2 regions of the Brachybacterium aquaticum genome follow, and region 2 is predicted to be linked to the other one. Evidence: predicted binding sites of a transcription regulator. Region 2 holds the regulator's gene; the other holds the start of a gene.
The links. The regulator LexA, encoded in region 2, represses DNA repair genes until DNA is damaged. The targets are predictions, from matches to a motif close to TCGAACANNTGTTCGA.

Region 1: imuA' (DnaE2-dependent mutagenesis accessory factor ImuA') is a predicted target of LexA. The motif match lies at 6,344-6,359, and genes of this name have one in related genera.

The regions. Positions count from the first base shown of each region.
Region 1 is NZ_JACHLZ010000001.1:1,426,341-1,440,792, reverse strand. Features, by position in the region: gene HNR70_RS06470 (hypothetical protein) at 1-68, shown strand, start outside; gene HNR70_RS06465 (error-prone DNA polymerase) at 131-3,556, opposite strand; gene HNR70_RS06460 (DNA polymerase Y family protein) at 3,584-5,431, opposite strand; gene imuA' (DnaE2-dependent mutagenesis accessory factor ImuA') at 5,431-6,300, opposite strand; gene HNR70_RS06450 (HNH endonuclease signature motif containing protein) at 6,558-8,003, opposite strand; gene HNR70_RS06445 (NAD(P)-dependent alcohol dehydrogenase) at 8,315-9,346, shown strand; gene HNR70_RS06440 (HAD family hydrolase) at 9,343-10,074, shown strand; gene HNR70_RS06435 (TrmH family RNA methyltransferase) at 10,106-10,867, opposite strand; gene HNR70_RS06430 (ABC transporter ATP-binding protein) at 10,995-11,789, opposite strand; gene HNR70_RS06425 (RNB domain-containing ribonuclease) at 11,982-13,562, shown strand; gene HNR70_RS06420 (Rv1486c family protein) at 13,559-14,344, shown strand.
Region 2 is NZ_JACHLZ010000001.1:2,059,411-2,073,862, forward strand. Features, by position in the region: gene HNR70_RS09205 (peptidoglycan D,D-transpeptidase FtsI family protein) at 1-23, opposite strand, end outside; gene ftsL (cell division protein FtsL) at 27-548, opposite strand; gene rsmH (16S rRNA (cytosine(1402)-N(4))-methyltransferase RsmH) at 548-1,543, opposite strand; gene mraZ (division/cell wall cluster transcriptional repressor MraZ) at 1,793-2,224, opposite strand; gene HNR70_RS09225 (SCO2097 family morphological protein) at 2,761-3,165, opposite strand; gene dinB (DNA polymerase IV) at 3,262-4,662, opposite strand; gene HNR70_RS09235 (hypothetical protein) at 4,700-5,194, opposite strand; gene HNR70_RS09240 (spermidine synthase) at 5,390-6,232, shown strand; gene HNR70_RS09245 (cold-shock protein) at 6,357-6,560, opposite strand; gene HNR70_RS09250 (PAC2 family protein) at 6,838-7,839, opposite strand; gene HNR70_RS09255 (HelD family protein) at 7,991-10,273, shown strand; gene nrdR (transcriptional regulator NrdR) at 10,526-11,020, opposite strand; gene HNR70_RS09265 (LysM peptidoglycan-binding domain-containing protein) at 11,049-11,441, opposite strand; gene lexA (transcriptional repressor LexA) at 11,635-12,333, shown strand; gene HNR70_RS09275 (ATP-dependent DNA helicase) at 12,427-14,448, opposite strand.

The DNA of each region.
Region 1 (14,452 bases), 630 kb from region 2:
CCGCATCGCAGCCGCAGGGCGCGCCCCTCGTGCCGCCGCGCTGGGCCACTCCCCCGTTCTGGGGCTGAGCGGGCGTCTCCCACCGGTGGCTCCTGCTCACCGGAAGTCCCTGCTCACCGGAAGTCCCTGCTCACCGGAAGTCCCTGGACCTCCCCGCCGCGGCGAGGTCCAGGGGCTCCACCGCGTCCGCCACCAGGTTCACCGCCCCGGTGCGGTTCTCGAGGATGCCGCGCAGCACCACCGCCCGGGCGGTGCGCAGCAGGGCGCGGTGGCGCACCCAGAAGCCCTGGGAGCAGACCACGTTGAGGATCCCGGTCTCGTCCTCGAGGCTGAGGAAGGTGACGTTCCCGGCGGTGGCCGGGCGCTGGCGGTGGGTGATCACCCCGGCCACCCGCAGGCGGCTGCCGTCCTCGACGTCCCGGGTGCCCAGGATCGAGGCGACCCCGTCGGCCGCGAGCTGCTCGCGCACGAGCGCCATCGGATGGTCGTCCAGGGTGATCCCGGTGGCCCAGGCGTCGGCCCCCGCGAGCTCCTCGTCGCTCATCCCGGGCAGCATCGGGGCCTGCGCCCCGACCGCGAGGCCCGGCAGGGTGTCCGGGGACTCCTGGGCGGCGGCGCCCGCGGCCCACAGCGCCTGGCGGCGCGACCCGGCCAGGCCGTCCAGCGCCCCGGCGGTGGCGAGGGCCTCGAGCTGCCGTGCCGTCAGCCGCACCCGGCGGGCGAGGTCCGGGATGGAGGTGAAGGGGCCGTGGCGCCGACGGGACGCGATGATCTCGTCGGCGGTGTCGGTGGAGATGCCGCGCACCTGGTCCAGGCCCAGCCGGATCGCGGGGCCGCGCCCGGCCCGCTCCCCCTGCACCTGCGCCCCGGGGGTCTCGATCCGGTAGCCGACGTGCTCCTCGTCGGTCTCCAGATCGGTGCGGGCGCGGCTGAGAAGCACGTCCGGTCCGCGGGTGAGCACGCCGTGGCGGCGCGCGTCGGCGACCAGGGACTGCGGGGAGTAGAAGCCCATCGGCTGGGAGCGCAGCAGCGCCGCCGTGAACGCGGCCGGGTAGTGGCACTTGAGGTACGCGCTGGCGTAGACGAGGTACGCGAAGGAGTAGGCGTGCGACTCGGGGAAGCCGTAGTTGGCGAAGGCGAGCAGCTTGCGGTGGATCGCGTCGGCGTCCTCCCCGGTGATGCCGTGGCGGGCCATCCCCTCGAACAGCGCGTCGGACAGGTCCAGCATCTTCTGGGTGGAGCGCTTGGAGCCCATGGCGCGGCGCAGCTGGTCGGCCTGGGCGGGGGTGAAGTCCGCGATGTCGACCACCATCTGCATCAGCTGCTCCTGGAACAGCGGGATCCCGAGCGTGCGCCCGAGGGACTTCTCCAGCCGCGGGTGGAGGAAGGTGACCTCCTCCTCGCCGGCGCGGCGGCGGATGTAGGGGTGCACGGAGCCGCCCTGGATGGGGCCGGGGCGGATGAGCGCCACCTCGACGACGAGGTCGTAGAACTCGCGCGGCTTCAGGCGCGGCAGGGTGGAGATCTGGGCGCGGGACTCGACCTGGAACACACCCACGCTGTCCCCGGTGCAGAGCATGTCGTAGACGGCCGGGTCCTCCTGCGGCAGGGTGCGCAGCTCGAAGTGCTGGCCGTGGTGCTCGCCGACGATCCGCAGGGCGTGGTCCAGCGCCGTCAGCATCCCGAGCCCGAGCAGGTCGAACTTGACCAGTCCCGCGTCGGCGCAGTCGTCCTTGTCCCACTGCAGCACGGAGCGGTCCGCCATCGCCGCCCACTGCACGGGGCACACCTCGATCACGGGCCGGTCCGCGAGCACCATGCCGCCGGAGTGGATGCCGAGGTGGCGGGGCGCGTCGCGCAGCTGCTGGGCGAGCGCGACCACGTCGGCCGGGACGTCCGCGTCGGCGAGCGAGGAGAAGGAGCGCTCGATCCGCTTGGAGAAGGCGTCCTGCGCGCCGGGGTCGTAGCCGAGCGCCCGGGCGGCGTCGCGCACGGCGAGCTTGGCGCGGTAGGTGATGACGTTGGCGACCTGGGCGGCGTTCTCGCGGCCGTAGCGCGCATAGACGTGCTGGATCACCTCCTCACGACGGTCCGAGGCGATGTCGATGTCGATGTCCGGCGGACCGTCCCGCTCCGGGGCGAGGAACCGCTCGAACAGCAGATGGTGACCGACGGGCTCGACCGCCGTGATCCCCAGCGCGTAGCAGACGGCGCTGTTCGCCGCGGATCCCCGCCCCTGGGCGAGGATCCCCTCCCCGGCGCAGAAGTCGACGATCTCGTGGACGATGAGGAAGTAGCCGGGGAAGTGCAGGTCGTTGATGACCTTCAGCTCCTTGTCGATCTGCGCCCACGCGCCCGGCACCCGCTCGGGGGCGCCCGGGGCGGGGCGGGGCCCGTAGCGCTCGCGGCCCTCGATCTCCACCAGCTCCACCAGCCAGCTGGCCTCGTCGTGCCCGGCCGGGACGGGGAAGGGCGGCAGGTCCGGGGCGAGCAGGCGCAGGTCCAGGGCGCAGTCGCGGCCCAGCTGGGCGGCCTGTGCGATGGCGCCGGGGTAGCGGGGCAGCAGCTGCGCCATCTCCTCGCCGCTGCGCAGGTGCGCGGGGCGGGAGGAGAGGTAGGGGTCGGCGCGCTCGAGCGGCACCCCGGCGCGCAGCGCGGCATGGGTGTCGGCCAGGCGCTTGTCCGCGGGGCGGGCGTAGTGCGAGTTCGTGGTCGCCACCAGCGGCAGCGAGATCGCGTCCAGCCCGGACTCCTCGCGCACCAGGCGCGCGCCCTGGGCGAGGGCGTCGTGCAGCTCGTCCGCCTCTCCCCCGCCGCCGGCGATCAGCTCGACGGCCACGTTCCCGGCCCCGAACAGGTCCACCAGGCGCGCGATCTGCGCGGCGGCGGCGCGGGCCGCCCCCTCGAGGTCCCCGCTCTCCAGGTGCGGGGCGACCGCGCGGGTCACCGCGCCCTTGCGGCAGCCGGTGAGGATCAGCCAGTGCCCCTGGCGGGCCAGGCGCGAGAGCTCCGCGAGCCGGTAGCGGGCCACGCCCTTCTCACCGCTGTCCAGGTGGGCGCGGGCGATCGCGGCGGACAGCTGCCGGTACCCGTCGGCGTCGCGGACCAGCACCAGCAGGTGCTCGCCGTCCGGGTCGGGGGTGCCGGCGCGGGGCGCGGACAGCACCGGGGTGGTGCCGGCCGCCTGCGCCCCGGGCTCCAGCCCGAGGGTCAGCTCCGCCCCGAACACGGTCGCGATCCCGGCCTCCGCCGCGGCCTTCGCGGCGCGCACCACGCCGGGCAGCCCGTCGTGGTCCACCAGCGCGATCGCGCCGAGGCCGAGGCGGGCGGCCTGCTCGGCCATGTCCTCGGGGCTCGAGGCGCCGTCGAGGAAGCTGAAGTGGGAGTGGGCGTGCAGCTCCGCGTAGTCGACGGTGCGCGCGGGGCGGTAGCCGTCCTCGGGGACCTTCCCGGTGTGCTCGACGATGATCGGCGGGGTGACCACCTGCGCCGGACGGTCCGAGAGGATCGCCTCGATGTCCTTCCACGCCGGCGGGCCCAGGAACCAGCCGGCCATCAGCGGGGGTCCTCGGTGGGTGCAGTCTCAGTCATAGAGCCCCTCCAGCGTCCATTCCCCCGCCCGCGACAGGGCGAGGACGGCGGTCTCCTCGGCGTCGGCGCCGCGCAGCACGAGCTGGAGGCGGGCGGCACGGGTGCCGTCGGGCGTCCACCAGCGCTCGTCCAGCACGGTCGGCGCGCCGTGGGCGAGCACGGGGAAGCCCGAGCCCGCACGCAGGCCGGCGCGCTGCAGGGCGGGCAGGCCGGGGGCGGTGACCAGCATCCGCGCCGGGGCGGTGCTGAGCAGCCCGCGGGCGGTGACGACCACGGGGCGCCCGTCGGCGTCCTCGAGCGCCACCGGCGGCGGGGTGCGGAACACGGTCGCGGGGACGGGGCGGGGCAGGGAGCCGGGCCAGGGGCCCTCGCGACGCTCGGGCCGCTCGCTGCGCCAGGGGATCGTCGCGGTCTGCGCGGCCAGCAGCCTCCCGCCGACGGCGACCGGCACCTGCACGGCCTCCTCCCCCGCCAGGCCCTGGGCGCGGGCGAAGGCGCGACCGGCGCGCTGGGCGGACTCCCCCGCCCCGCCCCAGAGCGCCGGGGCGCTCTCCCCCGCCGGGGCCAGCTGCAGGGGGTGCAGCCCGAGGCGGACGATCGCCCCGGTCGCCGGCCCGCCGAGCCGCGCGCGGGTGATCCAGCCGTCGCACTGCCAGCGGATGCGATCCACGACGTCGCCGACGCCGAGCGCCCCGTCGTGCCGCCAGGTGCGCTCCATCTCCTCCCCGCTCTCGGTGCGGGCCACGATCCGCAGCCGCGTGCACACCAGCCCCCGCTCGACCAGCTGGGCGTGGAGCTTCTCGGCGAGGGGCCGGGCGATGAAGGCCGCCTGGTCGGTGCGCACCAGCGGCGTCTCGAGCGTGGTCTCGGCCAGCAGCGGCTGGGTGGGGTGGTGCGCGGCGGGCGGGGCGGGCTCGAGCCCGCGGGCGAGCAGGTGGAGGGTGGCGACGTCGGGTCCGAAGCGGTCGGCGACGGCGGCCGACGGCAGAGCGGCCAGGTCACCGAGCGTCGTGATCCCGAGGCGCTGGAGCAGGTCGACGGTCTCGTCGAGGTCCAGGCGGCGCTCGGGCCGGGTCGCGGAGGGCTGGCCGCGATGGCCCCAGCCGGGGCCGACGGGGGCGCGACGCAGCGCGGCGATCGGGTGCGGGGCGAGGTAGTCGGCGCTGCGGCCGGGGCGCACGATCCGACCGGGCCCGGCGGCCAGCAGCGCGGCGAAGGGGCCGTCGGCGATCCCGACCGTGCAGTCCCAGCCGGTGAGCTCCGCGACCGCGTCCAGGAGGTGCTCGGCCAGGGCCGCCTCCCCGCCGTGGTGGCGGGCCGGCCCGCGAGCGGCCATCAGCAGCACCCCGGGGCGCAGCACGTCCACCCCGGCGGCGATGGTGTCCACCGCGGCGGCGACCAGCTCGAACAGGGCGCTCTCCTGCTCCCGGTCGGCCTCGAGCACGAGCGCCTCGGGACAGGCGGCGCGGGCCGCCCGACGGGTCATCCCCGGCATCGCCCCGGCCGCACGGGCGGCGGGACCGGCATGGGTGACGCGGTGCTGGTCGATGAGGAGCACGGGCGTGCGGGCGGGGTCGACGGGCGCGGGGGAAGGAGCAGAGGCACTGTCGACGGGGGCGGGCGCGGAGCCGGCGGGGGCAGCGCTCGCGGGGGCAGCGCTCGCAGGGGCAGTGCTCGCGGCGCCCTCGGCCTCGGTCCGGCGCTGGTGGCGGTCCAGCGCCGCCAGCAGCGGCCAGTCCGGGACGGTGACGGCGACGGTGCGGGTCGCGTCGGCCGTGCGGGTCGCGTCGGCCGACGCGGCGAGCTCGGCCCGGTCGGTCCTCTCTCTCGTCGTCGTCACTATCCGGCCCTCCGCGCCGTGGGCACCAGCCGCATCGGGCGCTGCGCGGGCAGGTCGGCGGGACGGTCCGCGCCCTGCCGGGGAATGTCCTGCACCGCCGCCCCGCCCTGCGGTACCGCGGCGAGCAGGCCGCGCACCTCGGGCAGCAGCACCTCGACCTCGCGGTGCCCGGCGATGCCCCGTCCCTGCGAGGTCACCGCCAGGCGGCGTCGGCGCAGCCGTCCCGAGCCGGTGGAGAGCCCGGTCCAGCCGCGGCCGCTCGCGCGCAGGGTGAGGTCCGCCCGGCCGGGCGGGGTCGCGGCGAGGACGAGGGTGTCGGCGGTGCGGGCACGGCCCAGCAGGCTGCGCCAGAGCGCGGGGGCGAGCGCCAGGTCGGGGCCGAGCACGAGCACCCCCACCCCGTCGGCGAGGGCGGAGAGCACCTGCGGGGTCTGGTCCCCGTCGGCCGGGGCGAGGGCGAGCCGGGTGGGGTCCAGACCCGCGTCCAGTGCGGCGCGCAGGCCGAGGTCCGGCATGCCGGCGACCGCGCACCAGGCGTCGTCCCCGGCCGCGGCGACGGCGAGGGAGAGCAGCAGCGAGGTGGTCGCGGCGCCCTCGACGGCGACCGAGCTGCCCGCGCGCAGGGTCCCGCGCGGGACCAGGGGCGCGAGCGGGCCCGGCAGCGGCAGGCGCGCGCCGAGCCCGTCGTCGGCCTCCTCCGCCGCGCCCTCCCCCGGCGACGGCTGGAGGGAGGGGCCGCGCAGAGCGGTGCGGTCGATCCGCCCGCCCCAGCGCGCCGCCGAGCGCTCGGCGGCGCCGAGCGCCGCCCGGGCCCGGGACAGGCGCTGGGCGAGGTCCTCGGACCGGGTCTCCACGGCTGCGCTGCTCATCGACTGCTTCTCCTCCCGGACCTCTCATGCCTCGAACTCGTGTTCGAATATCTGTTCGAACCATACGCTTCCCGATCGAGACGCTCAAGGTGTCCAGGTCATGACTTCGAACGTGCATACGAAGCCTGGTGGAGGGGTGTGACAGACGGAGCCGCGGAGATGCCCGGCACTGCGAGGACGGCCTGGTGCGCACCGCGAGCTCATGCATCGGCGCAGGTCAGGGTGTCGTAGCCGGCTCCCTCGCGAGGAGGGGTGGCTCAGAACGGCGGTTCGGGTGGGTGGCGGTGCTCCTCGCGGGCGCGGCGCCGGGCCTCGCGGTCGGCGAGCCAGCGCTGCCAGGACTCCTGGAGCACCTCGACCATGACGGGAGTGGCCAGGTCGGTGTCGTCGGCGACGACCACATCGACCATGTCCCCTGCCGACCAGGCGGTCCGCCCCGGCAGGTGCGCGGTGCGGGGCAGGCGGACGGGGTCCAGGTGCCCGGCGGTCTTCGCGCGGTGGTGCTGCCAGCACAGCAGGTGGAGGTTCTCGATCTCGGTGAGCCCGCCGCGCTCGGGGTGGCCGTGGTCGTACTCCTCGATGTGGTCGGCCTCGGAGGCCCAGGAGATGGGGCGGGTGCAGCCGGGCACGGCGCAGGTGGCGTTGCGCAGGCGGAGGTGCTCGAGCATGCCGCGGCTGGGGGTGTAGCGCTCGGCCGGCAGCGGCAGGTACGCGCCGGAGCAGGGATCGGTGAGGACCCGGTACCAGACGTCGCTGCCGCCGGCGAGCTCGCGCGCCATGCTCGCAGGCAGCGGGATCATGCCCTCGAGCATGCCCGGCTCGTCCGAGGCGCCGAGCAGGGTGAGCACGGGGATGGTGGCGTTGATCCGGAAGCGCGGCGCGGGCACGGCGACCCCGTCGGTGTCCAGCGCCGCCGCCATCAGCAGGTCGTACTGGATCAGGGCCAGCGGGGCCTGCATCGCGGTCTCGGCGACGGTGCCGCGGGGGTCCAGCGGCGGCTCCTCCCCGGCGGCGAGGGCGTGGCGCTGGGCGGCCTGCACGGCGCGCGCCGCCTCGTCGAGGCGCCGGGCGAGAGCGAGGATCTCCGGCACGGGGCCGATGACCCGCAGGCACCCCACACCGTCGTCCCCGGTGGGGAGCATCTCCACCCGGCGCCTGCCCTCCGGGGTGAGGTGCGGGGGCAGGTCCTTGCGGGAGAGCAGGCGGGTCAGGAGCGTCGAGAGGCGGGTGTGGAACTGCTCGGTGGTGACGTCGGTGGACCAGCGGGAGACGGCCTGGTCCACCCAGGCGAGCTGGGCGCGGGTGAGGTCGACGGTGCGGCGCAGGATCCGCTCGAACCATGCCGAGGGGAACTCGCCGCGCTCGAGGCGCGCGAGAGTGGCGGGGAGCTGGGTGACCGCGCGGTGCGCGTCATGGACCAGGGTCAGGGCGACGGTGCGGGTGCGCCGCACGGCGAGGGCCACGGCGATCAGCTCCGCCTCCGCCTCGTCCTCGTCGGTCTCCTCGTCCTCGAGGTCACGGTAGGACGGGGCGAGCGCGCGGTACCGGGCGGCGAGGCGGATGCCGTCCTCGACGGCGGCCTCCCGCACCTGCTCGAGGTGCGCGGGCAGGGCGGGGTGGTCGGGGGTGGGTGCAGCATCGTCGGCCGACGCCGACTCCTCGTCGCCGCCCGCACCCTTCCCACGCTCGTCGAACCCGCCCATTCCTCCCACCTCCTCGAGGACGCTGTGACCTGGAGAGATCTCGTCCTTCGACCCTACGGAGCACGGGGGTCGAGGAACAGTCCGAGCCCGCCATGGTGGATGACCGGGGTGTGTGGAGGAACCGTCGGCCGCGCCGGAGCGAGCGCCGCGCTCGTCAGGCGCGCCCCGTCGGCCGATGATCGCACCCCACCGGGCGCGCCCCGTCGGCCGCCCCGATCCCCGCCCGCCCGCTCCCCCGCTGGCCGTCCCCGCACCGCACTCGCCGCCTCTGCGATCATGAGGCCCACCCCACACCGACAGGGAGGACGAGGATGCGAGCGCTGGTGCTGCACGAGAAGGGACGCATGTCGATCGAGGAGGTCGAGCCGATCGGCTCCCCCGGTCCCGGGCAGGTGCGCATCCAGATGCACACCGTCGGGATCTGCGCCTCGGACGTGCACTACTGGACCGACGGGAAGATCGGCCCGTTCGTGCTCGAGGCGCCGATGATCCTCGGCCACGAGGGCACCGGAACCGTGGTCGAGGTCGGCGAGGGCGTCACCCACCTGGCCGTCGGCGACCGCGTCGCGATGGAGCCCGGGATCCCCGACCCCACCTCCCGCGCCTCCCGCGAGGGCAACTACAACGTCGACCCGGCCGTCGAGTTCTGGGCGACCCCGCCGTTCGACGGCTGCCTGGTCGACGAGGTGCTCCACCCCGCCGAGTACACCTACCGCCTGCCCGACTCGCTGAGCTTCGCCGAGGGCGCCCTCATCGAGCCCTTCGCCGTCGGCGTCTTCGCCGCGACCAAGGCGAAGATCCGCCCCGGCGACGTCGCCGCCGTGGTGGGCGCCGGCACCATCGGGATCATGACGGCGCTGGCCGCACGGGCCGGCGGCGCGAGCCGCGTGGTCATCTCCGACGTCCTGCCCGAGAAGCTCGCCCTGCTCGACGGGCTCGACGGCATCGTCACGGTCGACGCCACCAGCGAGGACCTCGGCGCCCGCGTGCGCGAGGAGACCGACGGCTGGGGCCCGCGCGTGGTCTTCGAGGCCACCGGCGCGAAGCCCGCCTATCGCTCGCTGTGGGAGCTGCCCGCCCCGGGCGGGACCATCGTGCTGGTCGGCATGCCGGTGGATCCCGTGCCCTTCGACATCGCCACCGCCCAGAGCCGCGGCCTGTCGCTGGAGACCGTCTTCCGCTACGCGAACGTGCACCGCACCGCGATCGACCTCGCCGCGAGCGAGCAGGTGGACCTCTCCCGCTTCGTCAGCGAGACCTTCGCCTTCGACGACGCGCCGAAGGCCTTCGAGCGCTTCCTCGAGGGTCGGCCGACCGACGTGAAGCTGCAGATCACGCTGTGATCCCCGCCGACTCCACGAGTGCTGCCCGCGCGGTGCCGCCGCGGGTGCTGCTGGACCTGGACGGCACGCTCGTGGACCGCGACGGCGCCTTCGCCCGCTGGGCGGAGGGGTTCGTCGGCGAGCTTTGCGGCGGCCGGGAGGATCTCGAGTGGCTGCTCGCGGCCGACGCCGAGGGCTATCGCCCCCGCCGGGAGCTCGCGGCGATGATCGCCGAGCGCTTCGGGCTCGCGTCGGCGGGCGGGGAGGCGTCGGCCGACGGAACCGGCGCGGCCGACGGGCCCGGTGGGGCCGACGCGATCGAGCGCCGCCTGCTCGAGGAGTCCCTCGTCGGCATCGAGTGCTACCCCGGCGTGCTGCCGGCGCTGGGCGCCCTGCGCGGGGCGGGGGCGGAGCTGGTCGTGGTCACCAACGGCCCCACCGCCATGCAGCGGGCGAAGGTCGAGCGGGCGGGGCTGCGCCCGTACCTGGACCGCGTGGTGATCTCCGAGGAGGCCGGGGTCGCCAAGCCCGATCCGCGGATCTTCGCGATCGCCGTGAACGGTCTGGCCTGCGGGGAGGAGACCTGGATGGTAGGCGACCATGCCGTGAACGACATCGGCGGCGCCCGCGGGGTGGGCCTGTCCACCGCGTGGGTCTCCCACGACCGCGAGTGGACCGAGGAGTGGTCGCCGACGCTCACCGCACCGACCGCGGCGGAGCTGCTGGAGCGGATCGCCGGCGGGCGCTGAGTATCTGGGGCTGACAGTCGGGCGTTGGGGGTCAGGCGCCGAGCATCGCGCGGCGCTGCCAGAACACGACGGCGCTGGCCGCGGCGACGTTCAGGGAGTCCACTCCCCCGGCCATCGGGATGACCACGTGCTCGTCGGCCGCGCACAGCGTCGCCGGCTTCAGCCCGTGCCCCTCCGCACCCAGCACGAGGGCGACCTTCCGCGCCGGGCCGAGGTCCACGGCGTCCAGCGCCACCGCCCCGTCGGTGAGGGCGAGGGCGAGCACGTCGAAGCCGGCCTCGTGCAGGAGGTCGACGCCGGCTTCCGGCCAGGCCTCGAGCCGGGTCCACGGGACCTGGAAGACGGTGCCCATGGAGACGCGGATGGAGCGGCGGTAGAGCGGGTCGGCGCAGCGCGGGGTCACCAGCACCGCGTCCACGCCGAGCGCGGCGGCGGAGCGGAACATCGCGCCGACGTTGGTGTGGTCGACGATGTCCTCGAGGACCGCGACCGTGCGCGCCCCCGCCAGCAGGTCGTCGACGGCGGGCAGCTCGGGCCGCTGCATCGCCGCGAGCGCGCCGCGGTGGAGGTGGAAGCCGGTGAGGGTCTCCAGCAGCGCCTCCTCGCCCACGTACACGGGCACGTCCGGGAAGCGGGAGTAGAGCGGCGCGAACCTCTCCAGCCACTTCTCGCTCATGAGGAAGCTGCGCGGCTGCATCCCGGCGTCCATGGCGCGGGAGATGACCTCGTAGCTCTCGGCCATGAACAGGCCCCGCTCCACCTCGACGCGGGAGCGGAGCTTCACGTCGGTCATGCGCAGGTAGTCGTCCAGCGCCGGGTCCGACAGGTCGGTCAGCGGGCGCAGCTGCGGGGTCGTGCCCTGCGGGGTCGTCTCCTCCGCCCCGGAAACGCCCGCCCCGGTCTCCTCCGTCACCGCGTTGTCAGTTCAGCGCCAGCGAGCGGGCGGTGAAGCGCTCGCCGCGCTGCTCCGCGATGAGCGGCAGCCCGAAGGTGGCGGTGAGGTTCTGCGAGGTGAGGGTCTCGGCGATGGGTCCGGCGGCGACGAGCTTCCCCTTCCGCACCAGGGCGACGTGGGTGTAGCCCGGCGGGATCTCCTCGACGTGGTGGGTGACCAGCACGGTCACGGGGGTGGCGGGGTCCTTCGCGAGGCGGCCGAGGGTGCGCACGAGCGACTCGCGGCCGCCCAGGTCCAGGCCCGCGGCGGGCTCGTCGAGCAGCAGCAGCTCGGGGTCGGTCATGAGGGCGCGGGCGGCGAGCACGCGCTTGCGCTCACCGGTGGACAGGGTGCCGAAGTGGCGCTGACCGAGCTCGCCGACGCCGAAGGCGGCCAGCAGCGTGCGGGCGCGCTCGAGGTCGACGTCGTCGTACTCCTCGCGCCAGCGGCCCACCACCGAGTATCCGGCGGTGACGACCACGTTCTCCACCAGCTCCTCCGGCGGGATCGTGTCGGCGAGCTCCTGGCTGGCCAGGCCGATCAGGGGGCGCAGCTCGAAGATGTCGACCCGGCCCAGGCGCTCGCCGAGGATGCCGACGGTGCCGCGGGTGGGGTGCAGGCGCGTGGAGAGCAGGCGCATGAGCGTGGACTTGCCGGCGCCGTTGGGGCCGAGCACCGCCCAGCGCTCCCCCTCGCCGATCTCGAGGGAGACCCCGGAGAGGATCTCCTTCCCGCTGCGCGTGACGGTGACATCGTTCAGAGAAGCTGCTGCGACGGACATGCGCCCGAGCCTATCGCCCGCAGGGCCGCGCACCGCGCCATGCCCGCAGGCGCGTCGCCCCTGCCGACGGGCGCGTCGCCCCTGCCGGCAGGCGCGTCTCACGGCCGACGGGCGCGTCGCCCTCGCTCCCGCCCACGTCCCGGACACCTGCCTAGACTGGCCCGGACCGTTTCCGACCTGCTGGAGGTCCATGTGCCGCACCGTCCCGTCTCCCTGCACGCCCCCCGCGGCTCGGTCGCGGCCGACGACCTGCGCGAGGGCATCGACGCGCTGCTCGCCGCGCAGGACGGCGAGGTCCCGCTCGAGTTCCCGGCCGAGGTGCTCGCCGCCGCCGAGGAGGCCGCCGCCCGCGACGCCGCGGCCGACGGGCGCGCCGACCGCACCGACATCCCCTTCGTGACCCTGGACCCCGCGAGCTCCACGGACCTCGACCAGGCCATGCACCTCGAGCGCACGGACGGCGGCTACCGGGTGCTGTACGCGATCGCGGACGTACCCTTCTTCGTGGACCTCGGCGACGCGATCGACCAGGAGGCCCGCCGCCGCGGCGAGACCCTCTACCTGCCCGACCGTCGCATCCCCCTGCACCCCGAGGTGCTCTCGGAGGCGGCCGCGTCCCTGCTGCCGGACCAGACCACGCCGGCCTTCGTGTGGGAGCTGACTCTGGACGCGCGCGGCGAGGTCACTGCGATCGGGCTCGAGCGGGCGCTGGTCCGCTCGGTGGCGAAGCTCGCCTACGACCAGGTGCAGGAGGAGCTCGACGCCGGAGCAGGCCACCCGATGATGCTGCTGCTCCAGGAGATCGGCGAGCTGCGCACGCAGCTCGAGGCGGAGCGGGGCGGGGCGAGCCTGAACGTGCCCGAGCAGGAGGTGGTGGTCGAGAACGATCACGTGCGCCTGACCTGGCGCAGCCTGAACCCGATCGAGGACGCCAACGCCCAGCTGTCCCTCATGACCGGCATGGCCGCGGCGACCCTCATGCTCGAGCACGGCGCGGGGATCCTGCGCACCATGCCGCCCGCGGAGCCGCGGGCCGTGGACCGGTTCCGCCGCCAGAGCGAGGTGCTCGGGGTGCCGTGGCGCAAGGACGTCGCCTACGGCGAGTTCCTGCGCTCCCTGGACTGGCGCGAGCCCGTGCACCTGGCGCTGCTGAACCTCGCCACCTCCCTGTTCCGCGGCGCCTCCTATGCCGCGTTCACCACGCCCGAGGAGGTGCCGGAAGATCCGGTGCAGGCCGCGATCGCCGCCCCCTACTCCCACACCACCGCGCCGTTGCGCCGGCTCGTGGACCATTTCGTGCTGCTGGTGTGCCTGGACCATGCGCAGGGCCGCACCCCGTCCCCCGAGCTGCTCGCGGCGCTCACCGAGATCCCCGAGGCGATGCGGCAGACCGGCGCGCAGGCCGGGAACCTCGAGCGCGCCGCCCGGGAGCTGGTGGAGACCGCGGCGCTCGCCGCCTGGGAAGGCGAGACCTTCGAGGCGACCGTCATCGAGCGCCGCGAGGCGAGCGACGGCGGCGAGGGCGGGGGGAACGGCTCCGGCAACGGCTCCGGTGCGCCCCTGCGCGTCGAGGTGCAGCTGACCGATCCGCCGGTCACCGCCTGGGTGCCGATGGACGCCGAGGTGGGGCAGGTGGTCCGCGTGCGCCTCGAGTCCGTGGACACCGGGGGCCGGCGCGCGGTCTTCGTCGCGGCCGACGGCGCTGCCGCCACCGATCAGCAGGGCGCTGCCGCCACGGATCAGCAGGGCACTGCCACTCAGGAGAGCGCATGAGCGAGGCCGCCGCCGGGAGGGACCTGGTCGCCCTCCCCCGGGCTGCCGTGCTGATGCTGTGGACCTCCGCCTACCTGCGCGGGGACCTCGGTCCGGATGACGCGGCGCGGATGAGCTTCGGCCTCGGCCGCTCCGGCCCCAGCGGCCAGGGCGCCGACTTGTTCGACTGGATGACCTCGCTGAAGCGCCTGCCGCTCGCGCAGCTGCGCCTCGTGCTGCCGGTGCCCGGGCGGCTCGCAGGGCTCGTCGGCCCGCCCGCCGCGATCCCCGCCGCCCTCGAGGCGGGGCAGGCGATCGTGGTGACCGCCGCCGGGATCGCCGACCACACCCTGATCCCGCAGCTCACCGCAGTGGAGGTCGAGGACCGTCAGGTGAACGCGGTGACCTGGCACCGCATCGCCGCACCGGTCGGCGCCCAGGTCCCGCCCGCGGCGACCTCCGGCAGCGCCCGCCAGGAGCTTCTGCAGGCCCTGCAGCGCACCGCCCAGGGCAGTGTCGACCTCGATCTCGTGCCCGACGAGCCGGTGGAGCCGGCGCGCATCCCGGCCACCTGGATCTCCACGGCCCTGCCGCGGCACGTGGACCCCTCCGCCGCGCACCTGCTGGTGCTCGCTGCCCGCACCCTGCTGCTCACCCGCGCCGAGATCGACGAGGGCCACGGCCACACCGTCCACCTCGCCGAGGCGCTCACCCGGCGCGGCTTGCTGGACGAGCTGCACGACGCGGCCCGCTCTGCGCTCGTGGAGACGGTGGAGCGGATCGTGGCCGAGGCGACCGGCTGAGGCGACCGGCCGAGGCCTGTCGAACGGCCTTGCTCCTGCTCCCACGGTCGGCACGGCTCCGGCCGCTGCGTTCACTGGCGCCATACGGGGAACCAGCCCCGGATACGG
Region 2 (14,452 bases):
CCGTTCCTGCGCGGTGACGTCATACCTCAGGCCCCTTCGTTGCCCATGCCGTGGTAGGCCTCGGGCTGGTCGTAGATCTGCGCCGGCGGGACGGCCACCTCGGCCGGGACGCCCGCGAGCTCCGGCGCGGTCCCAGTCTGCTCCGCCGGGGCCGTCTCGCCGATGATCTCGCCCGTGTCGAGGTCGATGTATGCCGGATCCGACACCGGGACCATGCCGATCTCGCGGGCCTGGCGCTCGAGCTCCTGCGGGGTGCCCATGCGCTCGTTGGTCTCGGCGAGGCCCTGACCCTCCTCCTTCAGGCGCTGGGACTGCGCCTGCAGGCGGGTGATCTCGTAGCTGGTGCCCGACATCTGGATGTTGAGGAACAGCAGCGCGGCGAGGGTGGCGACCACGATGAAGGTGCACAGGAGCGTGAACGGCATCGTGCTGCCGCCGGCCTTCGGCGCCGAGACGACGGCGAGGCGGGGGCGGGTCGCGGTCGACGAACTCCGCGTTCCGCGGGTGGGGCGGATCGCGGGCGCGTGAACGGCGGACGTGCTGGCCATCAGTGTGCTCTCTCGGCGGATCGGGTACGGGTCAATGCTCGCAGGCGAACGGACGCGGCTCGGGGATTGCCACTCCGCTCTCTCTCATCGGCTTGGAGTGCGCCGCGCACGAGCGGGGTGAAGGAGGGCTTGTGCTCCTCGAGCTCGACCGGCAGGCCGGGCGGCGCGGTGGAGCGGGTCCGACGGGCGAAGGCGTTCTTCACCAGGCGGTCCTCCCCGGAGTGGTAGGACTCCACGACGATGCGGCCGCCGACGTGGAGGCTGTCCAGGGCGGCGTCGATCGCGGTGGTGAGGATCTCGAGCTCTTCGTTCACCGCGATGCGCAGCGCCTGGAAGGTGCGCTTGGCGGGGTGGCCGCCGCTCGCCTTGGAGGCGGCGGGGATCGCGCGCTCGAGGAGCGCCACGAGCTCGCTGCTGCGGGTCAGGGGTGCGCTCTCGCGCTGCTCGACGATGCGGCGCGCGATCCGCTTGGCGAAGCGCTCGTCGCCGAGGTCGTGGAGGATCCGGGCGATCTCGGCCTCGGGCAGCTCGGCCAGGAGGTCCGCGGCGGTGGGGCCGTCGGAGGACGGGTCCATGCGCATGTCCAGCGGCGCGTCCACCGAGTAGGAGAAGCCGCGCTCGGAGGTGTCGATCTGGAAGCTGGACAGGCCAAGGTCCATCATCACGCCGTGCGCGCCGGTCAGGCCCAGCTCCTCGAGGACCTCGGGGATCTCGTCGTAGGTGGCGTGGACCAGTGTGGCCCGCTCCCCCACGCCCTCGTGGTCCAGGCGCTCGCGGGCGAGCTCGAGGGCCTGCGGGTCGCGGTCGATGCCGACGAGGTGGGCGGCAGGGGCGGCGTGCAGCACGGCGGCGGCGTGGCCGCCCATGCCGAGGGTGGCGTCGACGTGGACCGCGCCGGGCTCCTGCAGCGCCGGGACGAGGAGCTCGACGGAGGTCTCGAGGAGGACGGGGACGTGCCGACGCTCGGCCGGCAGGTTCTCCTGCGTGCTGTCCATGTCACCCCTCCCCTCGGGTCCTGCTGTCGTGTCCTGCGGTGTTGCTGCGCTGCGTTCCAGCTGTCCTGCGGTGGTGCGTTGCTGCGGTGCTGCTGTGCTGCGGCGGTGGACCGTGATCCTGCCGGCTTCTGTCCTTCGTGCGGTGCCGTCCTGCCAGATTCCTCGTCGTTCCCGACCCGCCACCGGGGAAGTTGCGTCGGGGCGGGAACGACGAGAGGTCTCACAGGACGGATGTCCTCCGAGCCGGGCTCAGAACAGTCCGGGGATGACCTCCTCGGACGTCTCGGCGAAGCCCTCCTCCTTCTGCTCGAGGTAGGTCTCCCAGGCCGGGAGGGACCAGATCTCGAGGCGGTCCAGTGCGCCGATGACGGCGCATTCCCGGTCCAGGCCCGCGTAGGTGCGCAGGTGGCCCGGGATGGTGATGCGGCCCTGCTTGTCCGGGATGACGTCTTCCGCTCCGGACAGCAGCACGCGCAGGTAGTCGCGGGTGCGTCGATCGGTGGTGGGCGCCCGACGGGCCTCCTCGAGCTTCTGGCGGAACTCCACGAGCGGGTACACGGCGATGCAGTGCTCCTGCCCACGAGTCATGACCAGTCCCGAGGCGAGCTCGTCGCGGAACTTCGCCGGGAAGATCAGGCGGCCCTTCTCGTCGAGCTTGGGCGTGTAGGTGCCGAGGAACATCCACGCCCTCCTTCACCGACCGTCGCTCTCGATCCGGACTCCATCTCCTCCCAACACGCTCCACTTTACCCCACTACTCCCCACCGGAGGCTGAGAATGTGGCTCTTTTCCTGGGCGAGTCGCGGATCGATGCTGGTCAGCGAGGTGGAGGAAGGTGGGGGGAATCTCGTCGCGGATCCCGCTCGGCGCGTCGCCTCCCGGCGCATCGGGACCCTCGACATTCGCACCCCTCCCCCATCACCTGCCCATCACCGCAGGTCAGGGGATGTGGTGCGGGGCGGGGAGGGCAGTGGAGGGCGTGGTGGAGGGAAAGGGAGGACGCCGGTGGAGGGATGTGGGGGATGCTCCGCGGAGCGCGCGAGGAGCGCCCCGGGAGTGCTGCGGGGAGCAGTGCGGAGAGTGCTGGGGCGATCACCGTGAGGCCGCTGCCGGGGTCGCGCGGGCACGCCCCCGGGCATCCCCCGGGCACGACGAAGCCCCGGCTCGCAGGAGCCGGGGCTTCGGGGTGGTTCAGGGGGCGCGGTGGCGCGGGAGGGTCAGAGGCGGGGATCCTCGCCGGCGCGCTTCTCCCAGCGCTCCTCCATCTTGCGCATGAACGAGCCGCCGTCGCCGGTGGGCGGGACCGTGGGGCCGGAGCCGCCGCGGCCGGGACCGGAGGAGCCCTTGTCGGTGGCCGAGCCGCTCGGCCCGGTGATGGCGTAGACCGCACCGGCGACCATGCCGATGAAGGCGATCACGCCGAGCCAGATGGCGGGGAGGGCCACGGCGAGGATCAGGAGGGCGAGGCCGAGCACGACCGCACCGAGTCCGATGAGGATCCGCCGTCCGTTGCGGCGCGGAGGCGTCTTCGGCGCGAAGGCGCGCGCCAGGCGCGGATCGTCGGCGAAGAGCTGACGCTCCATCTCGTCGAGCATCTTCTGCTCGTGTTCAGACAGCGGCATGACCCCGCTCCTTGTCCCCGTCCTCTCGCGCCCGTGGCGCCGGTTCACCGGCCAGGAGCCAGAGGCCCCCGTCGGCGGTTCATCCAGTTTAGAGCGTCATCCTGAGATATGGGAACTGTCGCCGTGGGGCATCCCCCACCCTGCGGGGAACAGTCCGTCCGCGCCCGGCCCGCGGGGCCCGTCGGACGCCTCTGCGGAGGGGTCCGCGCGGGCGTCGGCAGGAGTGTCGACAGGGCCATCGACGGCGCGATCGACGGGCCCGTCGGCTGGTCCGTCGACGGCGGAGTCCCCGCGCGGTGCCGGGCGGCCCGGGGCGAGCGTCGACCCCCTCCCCAGGCTGCTGCTGCCGAAGCGGTCGCGGGCCCGGTCCATGGCGGCTTCGAGGTCCGACCATCCGGCCGACCTCGCGGTCAGCTCGGACTGCACGGCGATCCCGGCAGAGGGCTCGAGGTGGGTGGCTCGCACCCCGGCCAGGCGCACCCGGGGCATCGACGGCCGCTCCCGCTCCCACAGGGCGACCACGAGCTCGCGCAGCCGTTCGCCGCTGGCGGTGGGCTGGTCGAGGGTCGAGGAGCGGGTGATCGTGGTGCCGTCGGGAGCGCGCAGCTTGAGCACGACGGTGCGGCCGACGAAGCCGGCGCGGCGCAGCTGGCTCGCGACGTCGTCCGCCATGACGGTGATGCGTCGGCGCACTTCCTCGTGATCGGTGAGGTCCTCGTCCCAGGTCCGCTCGGTGCCCAGGGACCTGTCCTTGACCCGTCGGCCGAGGCCGGTGCGATCGCTGCCGTCGGCCAGCCGGGCGACCTCGCGAGCGCGCGGGCCGAGGGCGCGGGCGAGGGTGGCCGGCGGGATCTCGCGCAGCTGGCCGATGGTGCGCACGCCGAGCCGCTCGAGGGATGCCTGGGCCTTGGGGCCGATGCCGGAGATCGCGCCGACGGGCAGCGGGGCGAGGAACTCGGCGGTGCGCGCGGCGGGGACGATGAGCATCCCATCGGGCTTGGCGCGCGCGGAGGCGATCTTCGCGACCGCCCGGGAGACGGAGCCTCCGACGGAGCTGGGAAGACCCAGCTCCTCGCGGATGCGGCGGCGCAGGAGGTCCGCGATCTGCTCCGGCTCGCCGAACAGTCGCCGCGCCCCGCGCACGTCGAGGAACGCCTCGTCGACGCTGATCTGCTCGATGTCGGCGACGACGTCGCCGAGGATCCCCATCACCTGCCGGGAGACGGTGCGGTAGTGGTCGATGCGGGGAGGGACGATCACGAGATCCGGGGCGAGGCGGCGCGCGGAGGCCATCGGCATCGCCGAGCGGATGCCGCGGCTGCGGGCCGGGTAGCTGGCCGCGGCGACCACGCCGCGCGCCCCCGCGCCGCCGACCACGACCGGCAGGCCCCGCAGCGAAGGGTCGTCGCGCACCTCGATGGAGGCGAAGAAGGCGTCCATGTCGAGGTGGAGGATCCCGGGGATCTCCTCCGCCGTGCCGTCGTCGCGCGCGCCCATCGCCACCTCCCTCGCCGGGCACTGTACCCGGGAGGGATCAGGGGGCGGTGAGCTCGGCGAGGCGCGCGGGGAGGTCCGCCACGAGCGACGCGGCGACCTCGGCGAGGTGCGCGGCGGTGTCGGCGAGGTGCTGCGCGAGCAGGTCCGGGGCGGGCAGGGCACGCGGGTCCCGGTCCAGTCGCATCCGCTCGGCGACCATCGGGGCCATCTGCGCGGAGCGCTCCGCGGCCGCCCCGCCCAGGCGGTCCAGCGCGGTCCACACGTTCAGCGGGAGCGCCCGGCGACGCTCCCGGTTCGCCCGGGCGACCAGCACCCCGGCGCAGCGGAGCGCGGCGCGGTGGACGAGCTCGAAGGACTCGCGCGGGGCGGGGCCGGCGAGCTCGTGCGCCTGCTGGAGCAGCTGGCGCGCCCGCTCGAGATCGGCCTGGTCCTGATCGAGCCGGGCCAGCAGGAGGCGCTGGGCGCGCGCCTCGGACCGCAGCGCGGGTGCGGCCGTGCGGCGGGTGGTGGGACGGGCCGTCGTGTGGGTCATCGCTCTGCTCCTCCTGTGCGCTGCTGCCAGTGCTGTGCTGCCTGTGCTGTCGTGCCGAGGACGACGCTACGCAGGGGGTGTGACATCCGACGCTCGGGACGCCGCCCGGTGGAGGGCGCCGCCCTGGGGAGGAACGGTCGTGGAGGGCGGCGGCGCTCGCCCGCTGATCCCTCGGTGATCTCCTAGAGTGGGGCGATGCCCCGCCGCGATCGTGCGCCGCGTGCCGTGTTCGAGCACCTCGGCCCGCTGGACACCCTCATCCCCATCTCCACCGGTGCCGCCCGGCTCACCCGGGAGAACGACGGGTCGGTGCTGCTGGACGTCAACGGCGTCCCCTCCTCGCACCTGCACCCCGATCCCGAGCACCTGGTGTTCGAGTACATGCGCTGGATGCTGCTGGTGATCGACCGGCACCTGGAGGACTTCCCGGACGAGCGGGCCCCGCAGCTGGCGCATCTTGGCGGGGGTGGATGCTCACTCCCCCGCGCGGTCGCCGCCCGCCATCCCCGCTCCCGCCAGATCGTGGTCGAGGTCGATGCGCTGCTCGCTGAGCAGGTGCGCGAGTGGTTCGACCTGCCCCGCTCCCCGCAGCTTCGGCTGCGGATCGACGACGCGCTGACCGCGCTGCGCGACTGGCGCGAGGATCGCTTCGACGTGCTGGTGCGGGACGTGTTCTCGGGCTCCCTCACCCCGCCGGAGCTGACGAGCGTGCAGGCGGTGCGCCATGCGGCGCGGGTGCTGCGGGAGGACGGCCTCTACCTCGCCAACTGCGCGGCGCCGCCCGGGACCGGTCTGGTCGCCGACGAGGTCGCGACGCTCTCGGAGGTGTTCGCGCACGTCAGGATCATCGCCGAGCCCTCCCAGCTGGCCGGCAAGCGCCGGGGCAACTGCGTGCTGCTCGCCTCGCAGCGCCCGCTGCCCGACGGGGTGGACCGCGCGCTGCGCTCCGATGCGGTCTCGGTGCGGCTGGCGCCGACCGACCGGGTGCGCGCGCTCGCCCGGGCGGGGCAGGTCATCGACGTCGGCGGGACCGACTGACCGGTCGGCCGACGGGGCTGTGGGCCAGAGGGCCCGTCGGCCGACCTGTCCCCCACGACGAAGAACGGACCGGGAAGGAGCGCGATGCTCCTTCCCGGCCCGTGCACTCACGGGAGATCCGTGATCAGAGAGGGCGGACCTGCTCGGCCTGCGGCCCCTTGTCCCCCTGGCTGACCTCGAACTCCACTCGCTGACCCTCTTCGAGGGAGCGGTAGCCGTCCATGTCGATCTTGCTGTGGTGCACGAAGACGTCTGCGCCGCCTCCGTCGATCTCGATGAATCCGTAGCCCTTTTCGGCGTTGAACCACTTGACCGAGCCCTGTGCCATACCTGTCACCTTCTGTGTCGTCCATCATCGGCCGCACGACGCGACCGCGGTGCCGCGTGAAGCCGTCCCCCGCCAAGGCGGGTGGCGCATTGGTGCGAGCCGTACTGCTGTGCCGAGGCATCATCGACGGGCTGTCCTGCTGGACCTGCATCACCGCAACGCGGACATTCTGTCATGACCGTGGCCCGCTTCACACGGTGACGTCCGCCTGCTGGTCACGAAGCAGTAACGAACTCGCTCCCAAGACCCCGCGCAGCCCTGTCGCGCGGCGTGAGGGTCACTGTCCTCGCGGGGACTCGGGGTCCTCGGGACCCTCCTCCGCCTCGTCCTCGTCATCGCGGTCGGCGAGGAAGCGCTCGAAGTGCTCCCCGATCTCGTCGGCCGTGGGGAGGTCGAGCGTGGTGGCCAGGGGCGCGCGGTCCGCTCCCTCGCTCATCGCGTCGTACTGCTCCTCGAGCGCACTGACGATCTGGCGCACCTCGTTGTTCTGGGCGAGGGTGCCCTGCAGGGCGACGGTCGCCGCATCGGTGAGGTCGCCGAGGTGGACGAGGGGAAGCTCGAGATCCGCCGCCTCGCTGACCCGGCGCAGCAGCGCGAGCGCCCCGGCGGGGAAGTCGGTGCGGGTGAGGTAGTGCGGGATCTGCGCGGCATAGCCCATGGCGGGATGACCCGCGCGGCCGAGGGTGTGCTCGAGCAGGGCCCCGAAGGCCGCGGGGATGACCAGCTCCGCCATGCCCTCCTCCCCCTCGGACGGGTCCGTGCCCGGCGCCGGGGTGGGACGGGTGTGGGGCATGCCGAGCAGTGCAGGGTCGTTGGCATGCGCGAACAGGCCGATCGGGCGGGTGTGCGGAACCGCCATCGGGACCGCCTGCATGCCCACCACCCGCTCGACGTCGAAGTACTCGATGAGGTCGGTGAGCGCCTCGACGAGCCGCTTCCACTGCAGGTCCGGCTCCGGGCCGTCCAGGAGCAGGAAGGGCTGGTCCGCCTCGTCGTACACGAGCCAGAGCGTGAGCTCGGGGATGTCGACGTCGGTGTAGGAGGTGCCGTCGAAGGTCGCCTGCGGGCGTGAGCCGCGGTAGTCCAGCAGCTCGTCGGTGTCGAAGGAGACCAGGCGCAGGTGGCGCAGCTCGTCGCGCAGGTACCGCGCGGCGATGCGGCAGGCGTTGCCGGCATCGACCATCCCCGGCAGGGCGTGGACCAGGGTGAGACCGGAACGGGGCACGGCCTCGAGGACCTCGGTGGACTCGAAGCGGTAGAGATCGCGCGGATCGCGCATCGCGCTCCCCTTCCTCGCGGCCGTCGGACAGTCGGTGACCTGATGGCACGCGCACCCAGGCCCGTCCACCATAATGGACCACCGTGCTTCGCCGCCCTGGGTGCGCCCGGGGCGCGCGCGGCGTGTGGAGAGACATCGAGGGGGCAGGTCAGTGGACGAGTCCGAGCAGCAGACGGTCCGGACCGAGGCGCAGGTCGCACGGGAGATCGCTCGGGAGCAGGAGTACGCGGACCGGCTCTACGAGCGGGTCGACGAGCTCATCGCGCAGGTCGAGCGCAACCTCGACCAGATCCAAGGCTCGCAGCAGGCCTCGACCCACCAGAACCGCTCCGAGCGCGACGCCTTCATGGCGCTGTACGAGGACCGTCTCGCGCTGCTGCGCTCGGTCTCGCGCAGCGTGGTGTTCGGCCGGCTCGACATGGACGACGCCGCGCGCCACTACATCGGCCGCATCGGCCTGTTCACCCCGGAGCGGGAGCAGCTGCTGGTGGACTGGCGCGCCCCTGCCGCTTCCGCGTTCTATCGCGCCACCAGCACCGAGCGGCTCGGGGTGCGGCTGCGCCGGCACCTCATCAACCGCGGCCGCACCGTGGTGGGGCTCGAGGACGACGTGCTGGACCAGTCCATGCTCGAGGGCGGCGCCGAGGACGTGGTGCTGCAGGGCGAGGGCGCGCTGCTGGCGGCCGTCTCCGGCACCCGCACCGGCCGCATGGGCGACATCGTCGCCACCATCCAGGCCGAGCAGGACCGCATCATCCGCTCCGAGAACCGCGGCGTGCTCGTGGTGCAGGGCGGGCCGGGCACCGGCAAGACCGCCGTCGCGCTGCACCGCGCCGCCTACCTGCTGTACACCCACCGTCGCCGCCTGGAGCACACGGGCGTGCTGATCATGGCGCCCACCCCCGGCTTCCTGCGCTACATCGAGCGGGTGCTGCCCAGCCTCGGCGAGTCGGGCGTGGTGATGATGACCCCCGGCGAGATGTTCCCGGGCGTGACCACCTTCGCGCACGACGAGGACGACGTCGCGCGCGTCAAGGGCGACATCGCCATGGCGGACCTGCTCGCCAAGGCCGTCAAGCTGCGCCAGGTCGTCCCCGAGAAGGACGTGCGCCTGCGAATCGACGGCACCGACCTCGTGCTGACCCGGGACATGGTGCGCTCCGCCCGTCGCGAGGCGCGCGCCACCCACCGGCCCCACAACGCCGCCCGCACCGTGTTCGTCCGCGCGGCGATGGACCGCCTGGTCGACGCCTACGAGCGCGCGCTGAAGGCCGAGGGCCGCACCGTGGTCCCCGAGGACCGCCCCGACCTGCTCTCGGACCTGCGCCACGATCCCGAGGTGAGGCGGCAGCTGAACCTCGCCTGGCTCCCCTACACCCCGCAGGGCTTCCTGCGGATCCTGCTCTCCCGCCCGGACCGGCTGCGGGCCGCGGCACCGAGGGCCCTCGCCGACAGGGTGTCGCTGCTGGTGCGCCCGAAGGACGCCGAGTGGACCGTCGAGGACGTGCCGCTGCTGGACGAGATCGCCGAGCTGCTGGGCGAGGACTCCGCCCCGGCGGAGGCGAAGGCCAAGGACGACGCCGAGCGGCGCCGCGCCGACGTGGAGTACGCCCGCAAGGTCATCGAGAACATCGACACCTCCGGCATCGTCCGCGCCGAGGACCTCGCCGACCAGGTGAGCCGCATCCGCGACGGCCGCACCCTCGCCGAGCGCGCCTCCTCCGAGCGCTCCTGGACGTACGGCCACGTGGTGGTCGACGAGGCGCAGGAGCACTCCCCCATGAGCTGGCGCGCCCTGATGCGCCGCGCCCCCACGAAGTCCTTCACCGTGGTGGGCGACGTCGCCCAGACCTCCTCCGCCGGTGGCACCGACTCGTGGACCGCGGCGCTCTCCCCATACGTCCAGGACCGGCTCGAGGTCGAGCACCTCACCGTCAACTACCGCACCCCGGCACGGATCATGGACCGCGCGGTCGCGATGGCGCAGGCCCACTCCCTGCCCGTCACCGCGGTGAGCTCGGTGCGCGAAGGGGACGAGGACCCGCTGCTGGAGCGGACCGAGCCCGGTCAGCTCACGGCGCGCATCGCCGCGGCGGTCCGTGCCGTGCATGCGCGGATCCCCGGGCGCATCGCGGTGATCGCCGCGGCGGAGCGGCTCGAGGACCTCGCCGCCGCGCTGCGGGCCGACGGGGACCTGCCCCGGATCGGGACCGGGTCCGCGGGTGTGGACGACGAGATCGCGGTGATGACCGCGCAGGACGCCAAGGGCCTCGAGTTCGACACCGTGGTGATCGTCGAGCCGGCCGAGCTGATCGACGCCCATGGCGCGGGCGACCTCTACGTCGCCATGTCGCGCTCGACCCAGCACCTCGGGGTGGTCCATGCACGGGAGCTGCCGGCCGGCATGGCTCCGGAGGGTGCAGACGGCGCCTGAGCGCTGGGCTGCCGACCCCCGGACAGGCGATCCCCGGACCGCCGATCCTCTGACCAGCGATCCCCGGGTCGCCGCTCACCTGTCCCGGAACGAGGATCGGCGGCCGTGGCTTCCCCTCCACGACCGCCGATCAGACGCGCACCTCGTCGGTGCACGGAGGACATCTTAAGCACATCCGGGACCCGCTCCGCACCACGTCCGGGAATCCTGTGGACCCCGCCGCGCCGGGGGGCCGGGTGACAGGTGCGGCGCTCAGTCGGCGGCGCCGGCGGTCGCGGCCTGCACGTCCGCAGCGTCACCGATGCCCTCGGCGCGCAGCCGCGCGATGGCGGCCTCGAAGTCCTCGAGGGAGTCGAAGTCCTGGTAGACGCTCGCGAAGCGCAGGTACGCGACGAGGTCGAGCTCCTGGAGCGGCTGGAGGATCGCCAGACCGACCTGATGGGCGTCGATCTCGGCCTGACCGCTGGAGCGGATGTTCTCCTCGACCTTCTGCGCGAGCATCGCAAGCTGGTCGTCGCTGACGGGGCGGCCCTGGCAGGCCTTGCGCACGCCCGAGATGACCTTCGCGCGGCTGAAGGGCTCGCTCACGCCCGAGCGCTTGAGCACGGACAGGGAGGCGGTCTCCGAGGTGGAGAAGCGCCGGGAGCAGTTGGGGCACTGGCGTCGGCGCCGGATGGTCGCGCCGTCGTCGGACGTGCGCGAGTCGACGACGCGCGAATCGGGGTGGCGGCAGAACGGGCAGTGCATCCGCTCAGGGTACCGGCACCGCATGCGCTCAGCGGGCGGAGTTCCCCTCGGCAGGCAGCTCGATCTCGGTGCCGGCGGTGATCCGACCGGTGGGCAGGTGGTTGAGCGCGCGGACCTGCGCGACGTACTCCGAGTGGCTCACGCCCTCGGGGGCGTGCTCCTCGGCGTAGCCCCAGAGGGTGTCCCCGGGCTGGACGGTGACGACCGCGGGACGCTCCTCGGTGCCGGCGAGGGCGGCGGGGAGGTCCAGCACCAGCAGGGCGACGGCCGCGACGAGCAGGCCGAGCAGGAAGGCGACGACGGTCAGGAGGAGGCGACCGCGGCGGGTCGGCTCGAGTCGAACGTGCTCTCGAACCGCACGCGCGGGGCGCTGCTCGTCCTGCCGCGGGAAGGGAAGGACCGTGGCGGTATGGGTACGCATCTCCGAACTCCTGTTCGATCGAATTTCTGTGCGACTGTAGCCGTCGGGTCGTGCGACACGCAAGAGGAATCTCGAACACATGTTTGGCTTCCGTCCGGTGCCGCCCTAGTCTGGGGCCACGGACCTACTGAACCGCGAGGGTCCGACAGACGAAGCCAGGACCCCTCACGCCAGGACCTCAGGAGGCCGCACGATGACGACGAGCACCCCCAAGCCGACCCGGGCCCGCGGCGACGCGCCGGCCGATGCGCGCACCGAGGGGCTCACCCGCCGCCAGCGCCTGGTCCTGGAGACGATCAACGAGGCGGTCGCGGCGCGCGGATACCCGCCCACCATGCGGGAGATCGGTGATGCCGTGGGCCTGACCTCGTCCTCGTCGGTCGCCCACCAGCTGCAGACCCTCGAGCGCAAGGGCTTCCTGCGCCGCGATCCCAAGCGTCCGCGCGCCATGGAGGTCGTCATGCCGGATGCGGATGACGCCCCCGCCCCCGCCGCCCCGGAGTCGACCCTCACGCCGCACTCGGTGAACGTGCCTCTGGTGGGCCGGATCGCGGCCGGCATCCCCATCACGGCCGAGGAGCAGGTCGAGGACGTGTTCACCCTGCCCGAGCGGCTCGTCGGAGGCGGGGAGCTCTTCCTGCTGCAGGTGGTCGGCGACTCGATGATCGACGCCGCCATCTGCGACGGCGACTGGGTCGTGGTGCGCTCGCAGTCCACCGCGGAGAAGGGCGAGATCGTCGCCGCGATGATCGACGGCGAGGCGACGGTGAAGACCTTCGTCCAGCGCGACGACCACGTCTGGCTCATGCCCCACAACCCCGCCTTCGCCCCGATCCTCGGCGACCACGCCGAGATCCTCGGCAAGGTCGTGGCGGTGCTGCGCGCCGTCTGAGCGGTTCCAGCCCGCCGCGAGGCGGCGCAGTGCGCTCAGCTCGCCGCGAGGCGGGGCAGTGCGCTCAGCTCGCCGCGAGGCGGGGCAGCGCGCTCAGCTCGCCGCGAGGCGGCGTAGCGCGCCGAGGGCGACCTCGGGGTCGGAGGTCGGCCACAGCGGCGGCATCGACTCGCGCAGGAAGCTCCCGTACCGCGCGGTCGACAGTCGCGGGTCGAGCACCGCGACCATGCCGCGATCGGACTCGGTGCGGATAAGCCGCCCGGCACCCTGGGCGAGCAGCAGCGCGGCGTGCTGGGCCGAGACCGCCATGAACCCGTTGCCGCCGTGCGCACCGATGCGCTCCTGGCGCGCGGCGGTCAGAGGATCATCGGGACGGGGGAAGGGGATCCGGTCGATGGTGACCAGTCGCAGGGAGCGTCCGGCCACGTCCACGCCCTGCCACAGCGTGAGGGTCCCGAACAGGGAGGCGTCCTCGTGCTCGCGGAAGGTGCGCACCAGGTTCGCCATCGAGTCCTCGCCCTGCACGGCGATCGGCAGGTCCAGGCGGGCGCGCACGTGCTCCGCGGCGAGCTCCGCGCCGCGGCGCGAGGAGAACAGGCACAGCGCTCCCCCGCGCGAGGCCTCCACCAGGTCGGTGAGGTGGTCGAGCATCAGCGGGGAGGGCCCCTCGCGGCCCGGCTGAGGGAGGTGCCGGGCGGTGTAGAGGATGCCCTGGCGGCGATAGTCGAAGGGGCTGCCCACGTCGATCCCGGCCCACGCTCCGGAGTCCTCCGTGCGCGGCAGCGCGTCGGCGTCCATGCGCCCGGAGCGGGCGAGGCCCACCTCCCCCGCGGCGGGCTCGAAGCGGCCGCCGAGGGCGAGGGTGGCGGAGGTGAGCACGGCGGTGCGTTCCTCGAGGATGGCGCCGCGCATCGCGCCGGCGACGCTGAGCGGGGCGACCTGGAGGGAGACCCGCCCGGTGGCCTGGCCGCGGGAGACGGAGACGACGTCGTCCTCCCCCGGGTCGGTGAGGCGCTCGCAGACGTCGATGATCTCCTGCAGGTTCGCGCGGACGGTCTTGCGTGCCCCGGCGAGGGAGTCGTCGCCGGCGTCCTTCGCGTCGGAGTGGGCGGTGCGCGCCTCGACGCGCAGCTGCACGATCGCGTCGGCGAGCCGCTCCGGCAGGTCGCCGATGACACGGCCGTCGGGGGCGAGCTCGAGCGCCTCGCGCAGCTCCTCGGAGGCGTCCTCGAGCGCGGTGCCGGCGACCCCGAGCCCGCGCAGTTCGCGGACGGTGGCGCGCAGCAGGCCGGGGCTGAGCTGGTCGGTGACGGCGCTGGTGACGCGGGCGGTGAGGTCGTGGGCCTCGTCGAAGACGACCACGTCGTGGTCGGGGATGATGCCGTGCTTGTCGAAGGCGTCGATGGCGAGCAGGGCGTGGTTGGTGACCACGACGTCCACCTCGCGGGCGATCTCGCGGCTGCGCTCGGCGAAGCAGCTCTCCACCAGTGGGCAGGAGGTGCCGATGCACTGGTTGCCGGTGACGGAGACCTGGCGCCAGGCGCGGTCGGAGACGGCGTCCTCGAGGGAGTCGCGATCGCCGGAGTCGGTCTCGTCGGCCCATTCGCGCAGGCGCTTGACCTGCTCGCCGAGTCGCTCCCCTCCGCTGCGCGAGGGGTCGGTGGAGGCCTCCGCGAACAGGGCCCCGGGCTCGATGTCCACGGGATAGCCGCCGGCGATCTTGTGCTTGCACAGGTAGTTCGCGCGGCCCTTGAGCAGGGCGAAGGTGGGGGTGCGCGGCAGGTGCGGGGCGAGCGCCTCCACGAGCCGCGGCAGGTCCTTGCGCACGATCTGGGTCTGCAGCGCGATGGTGGCGGTGGAGACCACCACGGGCCGGCCGCTCGCCAGGGCGTGGCGCAGCGCGGGCACGAGGTACCCGAGCGACTTGCCGGTGCCGGTGCCGGCCTGGACCAGCAGGTGACGGCCGCCGGACATGGCGGTGTCCACGGCCTCGGCCATGGCCTGCTGGCCGGGGCGGGGCGAGCCGCCGACGGCGGCGACCGCGGCCTCCATCAGGGTGCCCAGCGGCACGTCCCCCGCCGCAGGGACGGCGGGGTGCTCGGGCGCTGCGGTCATCGGC